Regions from separate parts of the Paenibacillus sp. Cedars genome, predicted to be linked through region 1. Evidence: a T-box and tRNA genes for the amino acid it is inferred to sense, from the RefSeq annotation. Region 1 holds a T-box; the other regions hold tRNA genes.

Region 1 (2,957 bases):
AAGGTTATGTCACACGGCAAGGATTATTTTACCGATAAGACGCCGTTCACCACCCTGGAGCAGGTAAGCTCCGCACGTGCAAAGGCGGCAGAGACAGGCAGGAAGTATATGGTTTATTACAGTGAACGGCTGCATGTGGAGAGTGCGGTCCACGCGGGTCGGCTGATACAGGACGGCGTGATCGGCCGCGTGGTGCAGGTGATGGGAACAGGACCGCACCGCTTAAATGCTCCATCCCGTCCGGACTGGTTTTTCCGCCATCAGCAGTATGGCGGCATATTGTGCGATATCGGGTCCCACCAGATTGAGCAGTTTTTGTTTTTTGCAGGCTGCCGCGATGCCAAGGTGCTCAGCAGCAAGGTGGGCAATTATGCGAATCCGGCCTACCCGGAGCTGGAGGATTTCGGAGATGCGACACTTCTCGGAGACAATGGGGCCACGAATTATTTCCGTGTCGATTGGCTGACGCCTGGGGGCCTCGGTACCTGGGGCGACGGAAGAACCGTTATTTTGGGAACGGACGGATATATCGAACTTCGTAAATACATTGATATTGCCAGACATCCACAAGGCGATCATCTGTATTTGGTTAACGGCGAAGGGGAGTTTCATATGGAGCTGCAGGGCAAGGTAGGCTATCCGTTTTTCGGCGAGCTGATCCTGGATTGTCTGGAACGGACCGAGTTTGCCATGTCCCAGGAGCACGCCTTCAAGGCCGGCGAATTATGCGTGATTGCTCAGAATGAAGCCGTGCGCATTCAAGAAAATCATATATAATAGAGAAAAACTCCGCGATGTTCAGGGGTTCTACAACCCCAGGCCGCTAAAGGGGCGATTCTCTTATGTCCTCGTCATCATCCAAAGGGCTGCCAAGCTTCGAGTGGATGCAGCTGAAAGAGCCAATAGATCTGAGCTATTATAATGAACAGCCCCTTATCAGCGGGCAATTCCATTCCCACGCCTTTTATGAAATCTATTATTTTCACGAGGGATGCTGCACCTATCTAATCGGTGACTCTGTCTTTGCGCTGAAGCCGGGGGATCTGCTGCTGATGAATGGTTTGACGCTTCATTGTCCGAGTGTGGAACCCGATTCCAGATACGTAAGAAGCATTCTGCATTTTGACCCGGCCTGGGTGTGCAAGGGGCTGTCGGAATCGGCCAAGACGATCCTGCTGGACCCCTTCGATACGCTCCGGAATCATCGTATGACCCTAACCGGGACCAATCGGGAAGAGTTCGAGGCCCTGCTGGCCGATATTCATCGCCTGTCAGCGTCCACGACCCACTACCGCCAGGAACGCATGACCTTGCGCATCCAGGAGCTGATGTACGTCATTGCAGGCTGGTGTCAGGCCGCTGTACAGGGTCAAGACTCGATCTCAGAGAAGGAGCGGCATGTCCAGCATGTGGTATCGTTTGTCGAGGAAAATTATATGCACGATCTGACGCTGGAGAGAATCGCCCGCGATATGCATATTACCAAGCATTATCTATCCTCCTTATTCAAGGAGGTGACGGGAACAACGGTGTTTAAATATTTGTATCACCGGCGGATCAACCAGGCTAAAATTTTACTGCGGCTTCACCCTTATCTGAGCATAACGGAGGTCAGCCAGGCATCCGGGTTTAAGCATCTGGCTCATTTCAGCCGGATGTTCAAATCAATGGTCGGAACGACACCGGAGCATTACCGCAGGAGCGGAGATGAACTTTCGTTGACTTGATCGTACATTTTGGGTATAATAGCCACATTAAAATGGTAATATGAAAGCGATGATGAGGATTAGTACTTCCGCATTCGATCATGCAGAGAGCCGGTGTTTGGTGAAAACCGGTTGACGATAGGAATGAACTCGCCTCGGAGCAATGATGTTAACCCGGCCGCTGAATGGCTATTTCAGCAACTGGCCGATGAAGCATTGTCGTCTCATCCGCGATAAGGATGCAAAGGGAGTGAAAGGCAAAGTATGCCTTTGGCTAACTAGGGTGGTACCACGGGAATCAAACCTCTCGTCCCTAGCGATCAACGCTATGGATGATGAGGTTTTTTTGTTTTTGGACAATGGCATCAGGCCTTGTCTCTCGAATGTGAAGGAGGAGCATTGAAGTATGACGGACAATCAGACAACCGGCCACGGCTATATCCCGCAGGCCATCGAACCGAAGTGGCAGCAGTACTGGGACGAGAAAAAAACGTTTAAAACCGAAGAGGCATCATCCAAACCGAAGTTTTACGCACTGGATATGTTCCCATATCCATCCGGCGTAGGCCTGCATGTAGGGCATCCGGAAGGATACACGGCAACAGATATCGTGTCCCGTTACAAACGGATGCGAGGTTACAATGTGCTGCATCCCATGGGATGGGATGCTTTCGGACTCCCTGCAGAACAGTATGCGATGGACACAGGCAAGCATCCCCGCGAGTTCACCGTGCAAAATATCGATACGTTCCGGCGCCAGATCAAATCCCTCGGATTCTCGTATGACTGGGACCGGGAGATCAGCACCACCGATCCGGAATATTTCAAATGGACCCAGTGGATCTTTATCCAGCTCTATAACCGCGGCTTGGCTTATGTGGCTGAAGTGCCGGTTAACTGGTGCGAAGCACTCGGTACCGTGCTGGCGAACGAAGAGGTCATCGATGGCAAGAGTGAGCGCGGAGGACATCCGGTCGTTCGCAAGCCGATGCGTCAATGGATTCTGCGTATTACCGAATATGCAGAGCGCCTGCTTGAGGATCTGGATGAGCTGGACTGGAGCGAAAGCCTGAAGGATATGCAGCGCAATTGGATTGGCAAATCCACGGGTGCCGAGGTTCGTTTTGACATCGAGGGTTACGATGGCCATCTGGAGGTATTTACAACCCGCCCGGATACACTGTTCGGCGCTACCTACTGTGTGCTGGCACCGGAGCATGACCTTGTGGACAAAATTACGTCAGCGGATCA
Region 2 (2,957 bases), 2.5 Mb from region 1:
AATACTAATCGGTCGAGGGCTTATCCAAACATATTTCAATGTGCTGCAACTTCGTTTCGTATCTAGTTTTCAGGTGATTAAGCATCTGAAGCCGTTTGGTGGCGATGGCGGAAGGGTTCCACGCGTACCCATACCGAACACGACCGTTAAGCCTTCCAGCGCCGATGGTACTTGGACCGCAGGGTCCCGGGAGAGTAGGACGTCGCCAAGCGGATACATATTCCCTGATAGCTCAGTTGGTAGAGCACTCGACTGTTAATCGAGTTGTCACAGGTTCGAGTCCTGTTCGGGGAGCCACTTGCTTCCATAGCTCAGTAGGTAGAGTGCATCCATGGTAAGGATGAGGTCACCGGTTCGATCCCGGTTGGAAGCTCCAGATTCGTTTTTAGAATGGACATGCGTCATGTAAATGAGGCCCGTTGGTCAAGGGGTTAAGACACCTCCCTTTCACGGAGGTAACAGGGGTTCGAATCCCCTACGGGTCACCACTATTTCTCATCCATTACATATGGAGGCTTAGCTCAGCTGGGAGAGCATCTGCCTTACAAGCAGAGGGTCGGGGGTTCGAACCCCTCAGCCTCCACCATTTAACTCATGATTATTAGAGTGTTGAAATGAAAAATAGAAATACTCATCGATATTGGGGATTAGCCAAGCGGTAAGGCAACGGACTTTGACTCCGTCATGCATAGGTTCGAATCCTATATCCCCAGCCACTTCACACCAAAAAGTGAAGTTGCGCTTTGAAGGTGATTCCGGATATTTTTCGGAGGCCCTGATATGCGAGCCATTAGCTCAGTTGGTAGAGCACCTGACTTTTAATCAGGGTGTCGAAGGTTCGAGTCCTTCATGGCTCACCATTGTTTCATCTTGTGCGCGTGTGGCGGAATTGGCAGACGCACTAGACTTAGGATCTAGCGTCTTTGACGTGGGGGTTCAAGTCCCTCCACGCGCACCATTTATGCGGACGTGGCTCAGCGGTAGAGCATCGCCTTGCCAAGGCGAGGGTCGCGGGTTCGATTCCCGTCGTCCGCTCCATTTGCGCCCTTAGCTCAGCTGGATAGAGCGTTTGACTACGAATCAAAAGGTCGGGAGTTCGAATCTCTCAGGGCGTGCCATTTTTTCAAAGATTAATATCGGGATGTAGCTCAGCTTGGTAGAGCACCTGGTTTGGGACCAGGGGGTCGCATGTTCAAATCGTGTCATCCCGATTTGCTTAGGCGTTATTGCCCATAAAAGTAATCAGAATATGCTACAAAGCATAAGATCACTTTTGTGGGGTGATATGCGGGTGTAGTTCAATGGTAGAACTCCAGCCTTCCAAGCTGGTAGCGTGGGTTCGATTCCCATCACCCGCTCCATACATATGCAGGACATCACCGTGTGTGATGTTTTTTTTACATATTTACACGACTATCCTGCGAAGTGTTAATGTGATAAAGAATGCAGTCATATCAAGGGTTTCTTGGACTAATGTTTATCGTAGAAGGGCATATCAATAGCATGAGTTTTGTCGATTTGGCTAATTTTTTCGCCTGAAAAATGCAGATTTTCATTCGCTTTTATTGTATGATGTTAGGAAGGCGTTACGTCCTAAAGATAAACTGCTGAAACGGGTTGAGATGGGAGGAGTAGCATGACTGAACTTACAGTAACCGCAAAGAGCAATTCCAACAATCTGCTGCGGCGTGATGTACGGTTCCTTGGCAATATTCTTGGGGAAGTTCTTGTCCATCAAGGAGGCAATGAGCTTTTAGATATAGTTGAGAAAATTCGCGAAACGAGTAAATCGTTGCGATCCGTATTCCTGCCGGAATTGTTTGCAGATTTCAAAGGGATTATCAGCACGCTGGAACCAGACATTCGCCATCAGGTGATTCGTGCGTTTGCCATTTACTTTCAATTGGTTAATATCGCAGAGCAGAATCATCGCATACGCCGCAAGCGTGATTACGAGCGTTCCGCTGGGGAGAGTGTTCAACCAGGTTCCATTGAAAGTGCGATCCAGGATTTGAAAGAGCGCAATATTACGTTTGAAGAAGTTCAAGAAATTCTCGAAAGTCTATCCCTTGAGCTGGTAATGACAGCTCATCCGACAGAAGCGATGCGTCGGGCTATTCTGGATATTCATAAACGGATAGCAGACGATGTTATGCAACTGGACAACCCGACACTGACATTCCGCGAACGAGAGCAGCTTCGGGAGAAATTACTGAATGAGGTTATCACACTGTGGCAAACCGATGAGCTTCGTGATCGCAAGCCGACGGTTCTTGATGAAGTCAGAAACGGCATGTATTATTTTCACGAGACTCTGTTTCACATTCTGCCAGAGGTTTATCAAGAGCTGGAGCGCTGCCTAAGTAAGTATTACCCGGGTCACCATTGGCACGTTCCAACCTATTTGCGTTTCGGTTCATGGATTGGTGGCGATCGGGACGGAAATCCTTCAGTGACGGCGGACGTAACATGGAGAACGCTCGAAATGCAGCGGAAGCTTGCGGTTCGTGAATATCAACGGATCTTGCGTGAATTCATGAAATACCTCAGCTTCAGTTCATCCATTGTGAGCGTGTCGGATGAATTGCTTCAATCCATCGAAAAAGACCGCGAGCATGTGACACTGAAAAAGATGGAAATTTGGCACAATGAGAAAGAGCCTTATCGTGTAAAACTGGTATATATGTTAGCTAAAATGAGTCATATTCTTGATGAAAACATGACAGGAAGCGAGCGGTACCAGTCTCCTGAAGAGTTTATTGAGGATTTGAATATCATTGATCGAAGCTTGCGTTTCCATTTTGCTGACTATGTTGCAGACACTTATATCCAGAAGCTGATTCGCCAGGCGGAGTTGTTTGGTTTCCATACAGCATCACTGGATATCAGACAGCATAGCCAAGAGCATGAGAACGCAATGGCCGAAATTCTTCGTAAAATGAACGTCACTCAGGATT
Region 3 (2,957 bases), 2.7 Mb from region 1:
CTATCGCGATCATTATCTGGCTGTTTATGCCTGCCATTCATTATTGTGTTATATCAGTAACGTGGTCTGCCATTCTTCAATCTGGACACCCCGTAGATGATTAAGATGATTCCAAAGATCGGACCGATCAACCAGGAGAGTTTACCCATCAACCAGATCACACCGATACCGAGAATAATCCATCCGATTAAGGTATTTCCTCTACGGATCCCGTAATATCCCAAAGCGACCATCAGCACTGGAATTAGAAGACTGAACAACCATCCGAGCAGAGGACCGAATATTCCCAGGAGAACCAATATCCCTAAACCAATCAACAGGATACTTATTCCATTTCCTTTTGAATTCCTCATTTATGCACCGCCTTTCTGTTATTTGATTGTTGTTTCTTTTGTTCAACCTTATGACTCTATTCTAGGTAATTTCAAGATGAACTAAAACGGCCTGCGGACGGTTTTTGAACCTAGACCTAAGTCGGGGCCACCTACAGACCTGCGTCCAACCCTTACACTAGATCTGCTCTAAGCTCATTCCATGGGATGTATCATTACCATCGAGAGCATAGCTCTACTGCTGTCTGATTACCTTAGAGCAGTGCTAAAAGTGTCGGTTTAGAAAGGATCTATACCGCGGGTCGCGTAATATGTCCTGATTTACAAAGGCCTTGTAAGAAAATCAAAGATATTCATTTGATTGAAAGCACTGGAATTAAACGTGTCCCGGATTAGTGAGGGGATTAATACCACGTAAAGAAATACGATAGTGTATTAAAAAGGGGGAGTTAAAGGTATGCAGTTAAAGGTTTGCAGTTAAAGGTTTGCAGTTAAAGGCATGCAGTTAGGTGCAATTCAGGAGCTGCCTACATACTGAGGAGCATTACATCAGTCCCTATCATAAAAAGCAACGGAGGCTTAGCGTGGAGTAACTAACCTAACAAAAGATCAATACGAAAAAAGGAATGCAGACGTTTATAGTCTGCATTCCTTTTGATGATGCCGGTGAAGGGACTCGAACCCCCACGGTTTCCCTCACGATTTTGAGTCGCGCGCGTCTGCCAATTCCGCCACACCGGCTTACTGATGGCGTGCCCTAAGAGATTCGAACTCCTGACCTTTTGATTCGTAGTCAAACGCTCTATCCAGCTGAGCTAAGGGCACATAAGTTTGTAATGGAGGCGCCACCCAGATTCGAACTGGGGATAAAGCTTTTGCAGAGCTGTGCCTTACCACTTGGCTATGGCGCCAGAAACAAAAATGGAGCGGACGACGGGAATCGAACCCGCGACCCTCGCCTTGGCAAGGCGATGCTCTACCGCTGAGCCACGTCCGCTTATTAAAAAATCAATGGCTGGGGATATAGGATTCGAACCTATGCATGACGGAGTCAAAGTCCGTTGCCTTACCGCTTGGCTAATCCCCAACATTTTTTAAAAAACTATGGGGCGACCGATGGGTCTCGAACCCACGAATGCCGGAACCACAATCCGGTGCGTTAACCCCTTCGCCACGATCGCCATAATGTAATAGTTTTTTCTAGAGAATAATCATAATGAAGTAATGGGCGACCGATGGGTCTCGAACCCACGAATGCCGGAACCACAATCCGGTGCGTTAACCCCTTCGCCACGATCGCCAAGTTCATTATAAGTATTCAATGGCAGGGGCAGCAGGAATTGAACCCACACCAACGGTTTTGGAGACCGTTGTTCTACCTTTAAACTATGCCCCTAAAAACTGGTGGAGGATGATGGATTCGAACCACCGAACTCGAAGAGAGCAGATTTACAGTCTGCCGTGTTTAGCCACTTCACTAATCCTCCATAATGGTGCCGGCGAGAGGACTTGAACCCCCAACCTACTGATTACAAGTCAGTTGCTCTACCAATTGAGCTACACCGGCATACACAATTATAAAATTACATGGTGGCTCGGGACGGAATCGAACCGCCGACACGAGGATTTTCAGTCCTCTGCTCTACCGACTGAGCTACCGAGCCTTAGTTCTTCGCGAACTTCGACGAAACCCATATCGGATACTCATCTTATCCCTGAAGCTTGTAAATAATGGCGGAACTGACGGGATTCGAACCCGCGATCTCCTGCGTGACAGGCAGGCATGTTAGGCCTCTACACCACAGTTCCATAAGGTATGATCACTATAAGTGATATAAATTGGTTGCGGGGACAGGATTTGAACCTGTGACCTTCGGGTTATGAGCCCGACGAGCTACCGAACTGCTCCACCCCGCGTCATTAAAAGGTGTATATATGGTGGAGGCTGAGGGGTTCGAACCCCCGACCCTCTGCTTGTAAGGCAGATGCTCTCCCAGCTGAGCTAAGCCTCCGTAACAAAAGCGACCTTTATCGTACCAAATTTCGGCACAAGAAGCAAGTATTTTTTTGAATATAATGGTGACCCGTAGGGGATTCGAACCCCTGTTACCTCCGTGAAAGGGAGGTGTCTTAACCCCTTGACCAACGGGCCTTGCTTGAAATAATAGTGGCGGAGAGAGAGGGATTCGAACCCTCGAGACGCTTTTGGCGCCTACACGATTTCCAATCGTGCTCCTTCGGCCAACTCGGACACCTCTCCGTATGGCTCCCCGAACAGGACTCGAACCTGTGACAACTCGATTAACAGTCGAGTGCTCTACCAACTGAGCTATCAGGGAACAATATTCAATTCAGATGCTTAATCACCTGAAAACTAGATACGAAACGAAGTTGCAGCACATTGAAATATGTTTGGATAAGCCCTCGACCGATTAGTATTGGTCAGCTCCATGCATTGCTGCACTTCCACCTCCAACCTATCTACCTCGTCGTCTTCAAGGGGTCTTACTAGTTGGGAAATCTCATCTTGAGGGGGGCTTCACGCTTAGATGCTTTCAGCGCTTATCCCTTCCGTACGTAGCTACCCAGCCATGCTCCTGGCGGAACAACTGGTGCACCAGCGGT
Region 4 (2,957 bases), 180 kb from region 1:
TGGAAATCATTCGAAGAGTGCAAAGGCATAAGGGAGCTTGACTGCGAGACCTACAAGTCGAGCAGGGACGAAAGTCGGGCTTAGTGATCCGGTGGTACCGCATGGAAGGGCCATCGCTCAACGGATAAAAGCTACCCTGGGGATAACAGGCTTATCTCCCCCAAGAGTCCACATCGACGGGGAGGTTTGGCACCTCGATGTCGGCTCATCGCATCCTGGGGCTGAAGTAGGTCCCAAGGGTTGGGCTGTTCGCCCATTAAAGCGGTACGCGAGCTGGGTTCAGAACGTCGTGAGACAGTTCGGTCCCTATCTGTCGTGGGCGTAGGAAATTTGAGAGGAGCTGTCCTTAGTACGAGAGGACCGGGATGGACGTACCGCTGGTGCACCAGTTGTTCCGCCAGGAGCATGGCTGGGTAGCTACGTACGGAAGGGATAAGCGCTGAAAGCATCTAAGCGTGAAGCCCCCCTCAAGATGAGATTTCCCAACTAGTAAGACCCCTTGAAGACGACGAGGTAGATAGGTTGGAGGTGGAAGTGCAGCAATGCATGGAGCTGACCAATACTAATCGGTCGAGGGCTTATCCAAAAACACCCCAAAAAGTGAAGCTAAGCGTTGAAGCTGATGCCGAATACTTTTCGGGGACCCCGATACCACATCGGGTAATGCTACGGATATCTAATACACGCAAATTTCGTTTCGTATCTAGTTTTCAGGTGATCAAAACTGAATTGGAAGTGTACAAGTTATACTTGCAAGGAGGACGATCACGGCATTTGGCGATGCCGGATCCTGAATATACGTTTGGTGGCGATAGCGGAAGGGTTCCACGCGTACCCATACCGAACACGACCGTTAAGCCTTCCAGCGCCGATGGTACTTGGACCGCAGGGTCCCGGGAGAGTAGGACGTCGCCAAGCGAATACATATTCCCTGATAGCTCAGTTGGTAGAGCACTCGACTGTTAATCGAGTTGTCACAGGTTCGAGTCCTGTTCGGGGAGCCATACGGAGAGGTGTCCGAGTTGGTCGAAGGAGCACGATTGGAAATCGTGTAGGCGCCAAAAGCGTCTCGAGGGTTCGAATCCCTCTCTCTCCGCCAGCAAGGACTTCATATATGGCCCGTTGGTCAAGGGGTTAAGACACCTCCCTTTCACGGAGGTAACAGGGGTTCGAATCCCCTACGGGTCACCATTATCTATATTGCTTCTGGGGATGAGAATCCTATCATTATGAAATACAGTTGGAGGCTTAGCTCAGCTGGGAGAGCATCTGCCTTACAAGCAGAGGGTCGGGGGTTCGAACCCCTCAGCCTCCACCATATATACACCTTTTAATGACGCGGGGTGGAGCAGTTCGGTAGCTCGTCGGGCTCATAACCCGAAGGTCGTAGGTTCAAATCCTGCCCCCGCAACCAATTTAATCACTAGAATAAGTGATTAAGCCTCATGGAACTGTGGTGTAGAGGCCTAACATGCCTGCCTGTCACGCAGGAGATCGCGGGTTCGAATCCCGTCAGTTCCGCCATTCTTACAAGCTTCAGGGATGAGAACTCATATACTTGGGTTCGTCGAAGCATCATCTTCGTTAGCATAGACTTCGCAGTCTCGAACGAAGAGAGAGTATCCCGTCAGTTCCGCCATTCTTTACTCTTAGTAATAAGAGCCATTAGCTCAGTTGGTAGAGCACCTGACTTTTAATCAGGGTGTCGAAGGTTCGAGTCCTTCATGGCTCACCATTTTTACCAATGTGAGTACAGGATGGAATACATATTACATTGCGGACGTGGCTCAGCGGTAGAGCATCGCCTTGCCAAGGCGAGGGTCGCGGGTTCGATTCCCGTCGTCCGCTCCATTATGCGCCCTTAGCTCAGCTGGATAGAGCGTTTGACTACGAATCAAAAGGTCGGGAGTTCGAATCTCTCAGGGCGTGCCATTTTTCTTAAAAAAAATATTAAAATATTTGATTCATACAAAATTTCATTATGCCGGTGTGGCGGAATTGGCAGACGCGCGCGACTCAAAATCGTGAGGGAAACCGTGGGGGTTCGAGTCCCTTCACCGGCATTTATTAACGGGATGTAGCTCAGCTTGGTAGAGCACCTGGTTTGGGACCAGGGGGTCGCATGTTCAAATCGTGTCATCCCGATTCAAATAGAAAGACTGCTTTCAGATCATCTGAAAGCAGTCTTTCTTTGTTGCAGGTAGAAAATAATTCTAATTATAAATGCTTTGCTGAATAATTTGGCAGTGTCCCGGTCACAATATGAAAAACATTGAATAGAAGGGGATTACCTTGAGTGTTTTTCATTTTTTCAAGAAACTGTTCAGAAAACGCTGGAGACGCTGGAGACGCGCCATTTGGTCTTGTGCGATCGTTCTGATCGCAGGTGTCGTGATATGGTCCGGCCAGAATATAAAAGATCAGATGAAGAAGCTGCTCACGGCTACATCAGATGAAACACCACTGGCTGTGGAAACGATGCACTACCTGAAGATTGAAGACGACAAGCAGGAAGAGCGCATAGAGGATCAAAGGGAATTCATGCAGAAGTTGAATACGTCAAAGGGTAAGAAACATGTTCACGTTCGCATAACGTATGTGTGTGGCACCGAAGAACAAGATTTGGGACGGCTCACGCCAGACGGTATTTATGAATTGATGAATAAAAATCCTTTATGGCAGGGACGGTTGGATGATAAAGGCGAAGTCTGGCTGGAGCAAACCATTTCAGATCTTTCGCCAGCTTGTAAGAGACAAGCATATATTAGCGTCGATTCCAAAGGCAATTTAACGCTGTTTGATGGTCCGCCGGAAGAGGAGAAGGTCATGCGAACCTTTTTTCAGCTTGATGTCGGTTCGATGGAGTCTTCTTTGCCTAAGGATGTCATTAAGCAATTAGAAGACGGTATTCGTATTCAGGACATTGAAGAGTATAACAGTGTACTGTCAACCTTTAG

The links. The T-box of region 1 lies ahead of leuS (leucine--tRNA ligase). A T-box ahead of a tRNA ligase gene usually reads a tRNA of that ligase, here a tRNA-Leu.
Region 2: it encodes a tRNA-Leu, which carries the amino acid that the T-box ahead of leuS (leucine--tRNA ligase) is inferred to sense. The anticodon was not compared.
Region 3: it encodes a tRNA-Leu, which carries the amino acid that the T-box ahead of leuS (leucine--tRNA ligase) is inferred to sense. The anticodon was not compared.
Region 4: it encodes a tRNA-Leu, which carries the amino acid that the T-box ahead of leuS (leucine--tRNA ligase) is inferred to sense. The anticodon was not compared.

What each region holds. Positions count from the first base shown of each region.
Region 1 is NZ_CP020866.1:4,144,312-4,147,268, reverse strand. Features, by position in the region: gene B9D94_RS20890 (Gfo/Idh/MocA family protein) at 1-777, shown strand, start outside; gene B9D94_RS20885 (AraC family transcriptional regulator) at 843-1,727, shown strand; T-box leader at 1,768-2,024, shown strand; gene leuS (leucine--tRNA ligase) at 2,113-2,957, shown strand, end outside.
Region 2 is NZ_CP020866.1:227,561-230,517, forward strand. Features, by position in the region: rRNA gene B9D94_RS02550 (23S ribosomal RNA) at 1-28, shown strand, start outside; rRNA gene rrf (5S ribosomal RNA) at 95-211, shown strand; tRNA gene B9D94_RS02560 (tRNA-Asn) at 222-297, shown strand; tRNA gene B9D94_RS02565 (tRNA-Thr) at 301-376, shown strand; tRNA gene B9D94_RS02570 (tRNA-Glu) at 414-488, shown strand; tRNA gene B9D94_RS02575 (tRNA-Val) at 511-586, shown strand; tRNA gene B9D94_RS02580 (tRNA-Gln) at 642-716, shown strand; tRNA gene B9D94_RS02585 (tRNA-Lys) at 785-860, shown strand; tRNA gene B9D94_RS02590 (tRNA-Leu) at 875-958, shown strand; tRNA gene B9D94_RS02595 (tRNA-Gly) at 964-1,038, shown strand; tRNA gene B9D94_RS02600 (tRNA-Arg) at 1,042-1,118, shown strand; tRNA gene B9D94_RS02605 (tRNA-Pro) at 1,138-1,211, shown strand; tRNA gene B9D94_RS02610 (tRNA-Gly) at 1,288-1,361, shown strand; gene ppc (phosphoenolpyruvate carboxylase) at 1,637-2,957, shown strand, end outside.
Region 3 is NZ_CP020866.1:466,823-469,779, reverse strand. Features, by position in the region: gene B9D94_RS03745 (hypothetical protein) at 54-353, opposite strand; tRNA gene B9D94_RS03740 (tRNA-Leu) at 994-1,073, opposite strand; tRNA gene B9D94_RS03735 (tRNA-Arg) at 1,081-1,157, opposite strand; tRNA gene B9D94_RS03730 (tRNA-Cys) at 1,170-1,243, opposite strand; tRNA gene B9D94_RS03725 (tRNA-Gly) at 1,255-1,329, opposite strand; tRNA gene B9D94_RS03720 (tRNA-Gln) at 1,345-1,419, opposite strand; tRNA gene B9D94_RS03715 (tRNA-His) at 1,438-1,513, opposite strand; tRNA gene B9D94_RS03710 (tRNA-His) at 1,560-1,632, opposite strand; tRNA gene B9D94_RS03705 (tRNA-Trp) at 1,655-1,728, opposite strand; tRNA gene B9D94_RS03700 (tRNA-Tyr) at 1,735-1,819, opposite strand; tRNA gene B9D94_RS03695 (tRNA-Thr) at 1,824-1,899, opposite strand; tRNA gene B9D94_RS03690 (tRNA-Phe) at 1,921-1,996, opposite strand; tRNA gene B9D94_RS03685 (tRNA-Asp) at 2,065-2,141, opposite strand; tRNA gene B9D94_RS03680 (tRNA-Met) at 2,173-2,249, opposite strand; tRNA gene B9D94_RS03675 (tRNA-Val) at 2,269-2,344, opposite strand; tRNA gene B9D94_RS03670 (tRNA-Glu) at 2,410-2,484, opposite strand; tRNA gene B9D94_RS03665 (tRNA-Ser) at 2,501-2,592, opposite strand; tRNA gene B9D94_RS03660 (tRNA-Asn) at 2,596-2,671, opposite strand; rRNA gene B9D94_RS03655 (23S ribosomal RNA) at 2,745-2,957, opposite strand, start outside.
Region 4 is NZ_CP020866.1:4,323,685-4,326,641, reverse strand. Features, by position in the region: rRNA gene B9D94_RS21720 (23S ribosomal RNA) at 1-586, shown strand, start outside; rRNA gene rrf (5S ribosomal RNA) at 802-918, shown strand; tRNA gene B9D94_RS21710 (tRNA-Asn) at 929-1,004, shown strand; tRNA gene B9D94_RS21705 (tRNA-Ser) at 1,008-1,099, shown strand; tRNA gene B9D94_RS21700 (tRNA-Glu) at 1,117-1,191, shown strand; tRNA gene B9D94_RS21695 (tRNA-Val) at 1,243-1,318, shown strand; tRNA gene B9D94_RS21690 (tRNA-Met) at 1,338-1,414, shown strand; tRNA gene B9D94_RS21685 (tRNA-Asp) at 1,448-1,524, shown strand; tRNA gene B9D94_RS21680 (tRNA-Lys) at 1,660-1,735, shown strand; tRNA gene B9D94_RS21675 (tRNA-Gly) at 1,777-1,851, shown strand; tRNA gene B9D94_RS21670 (tRNA-Arg) at 1,856-1,932, shown strand; tRNA gene B9D94_RS21665 (tRNA-Leu) at 1,984-2,063, shown strand; tRNA gene B9D94_RS21660 (tRNA-Pro) at 2,072-2,145, shown strand; gene B9D94_RS21655 (BofC C-terminal domain-containing protein) at 2,293-2,957, shown strand, end outside.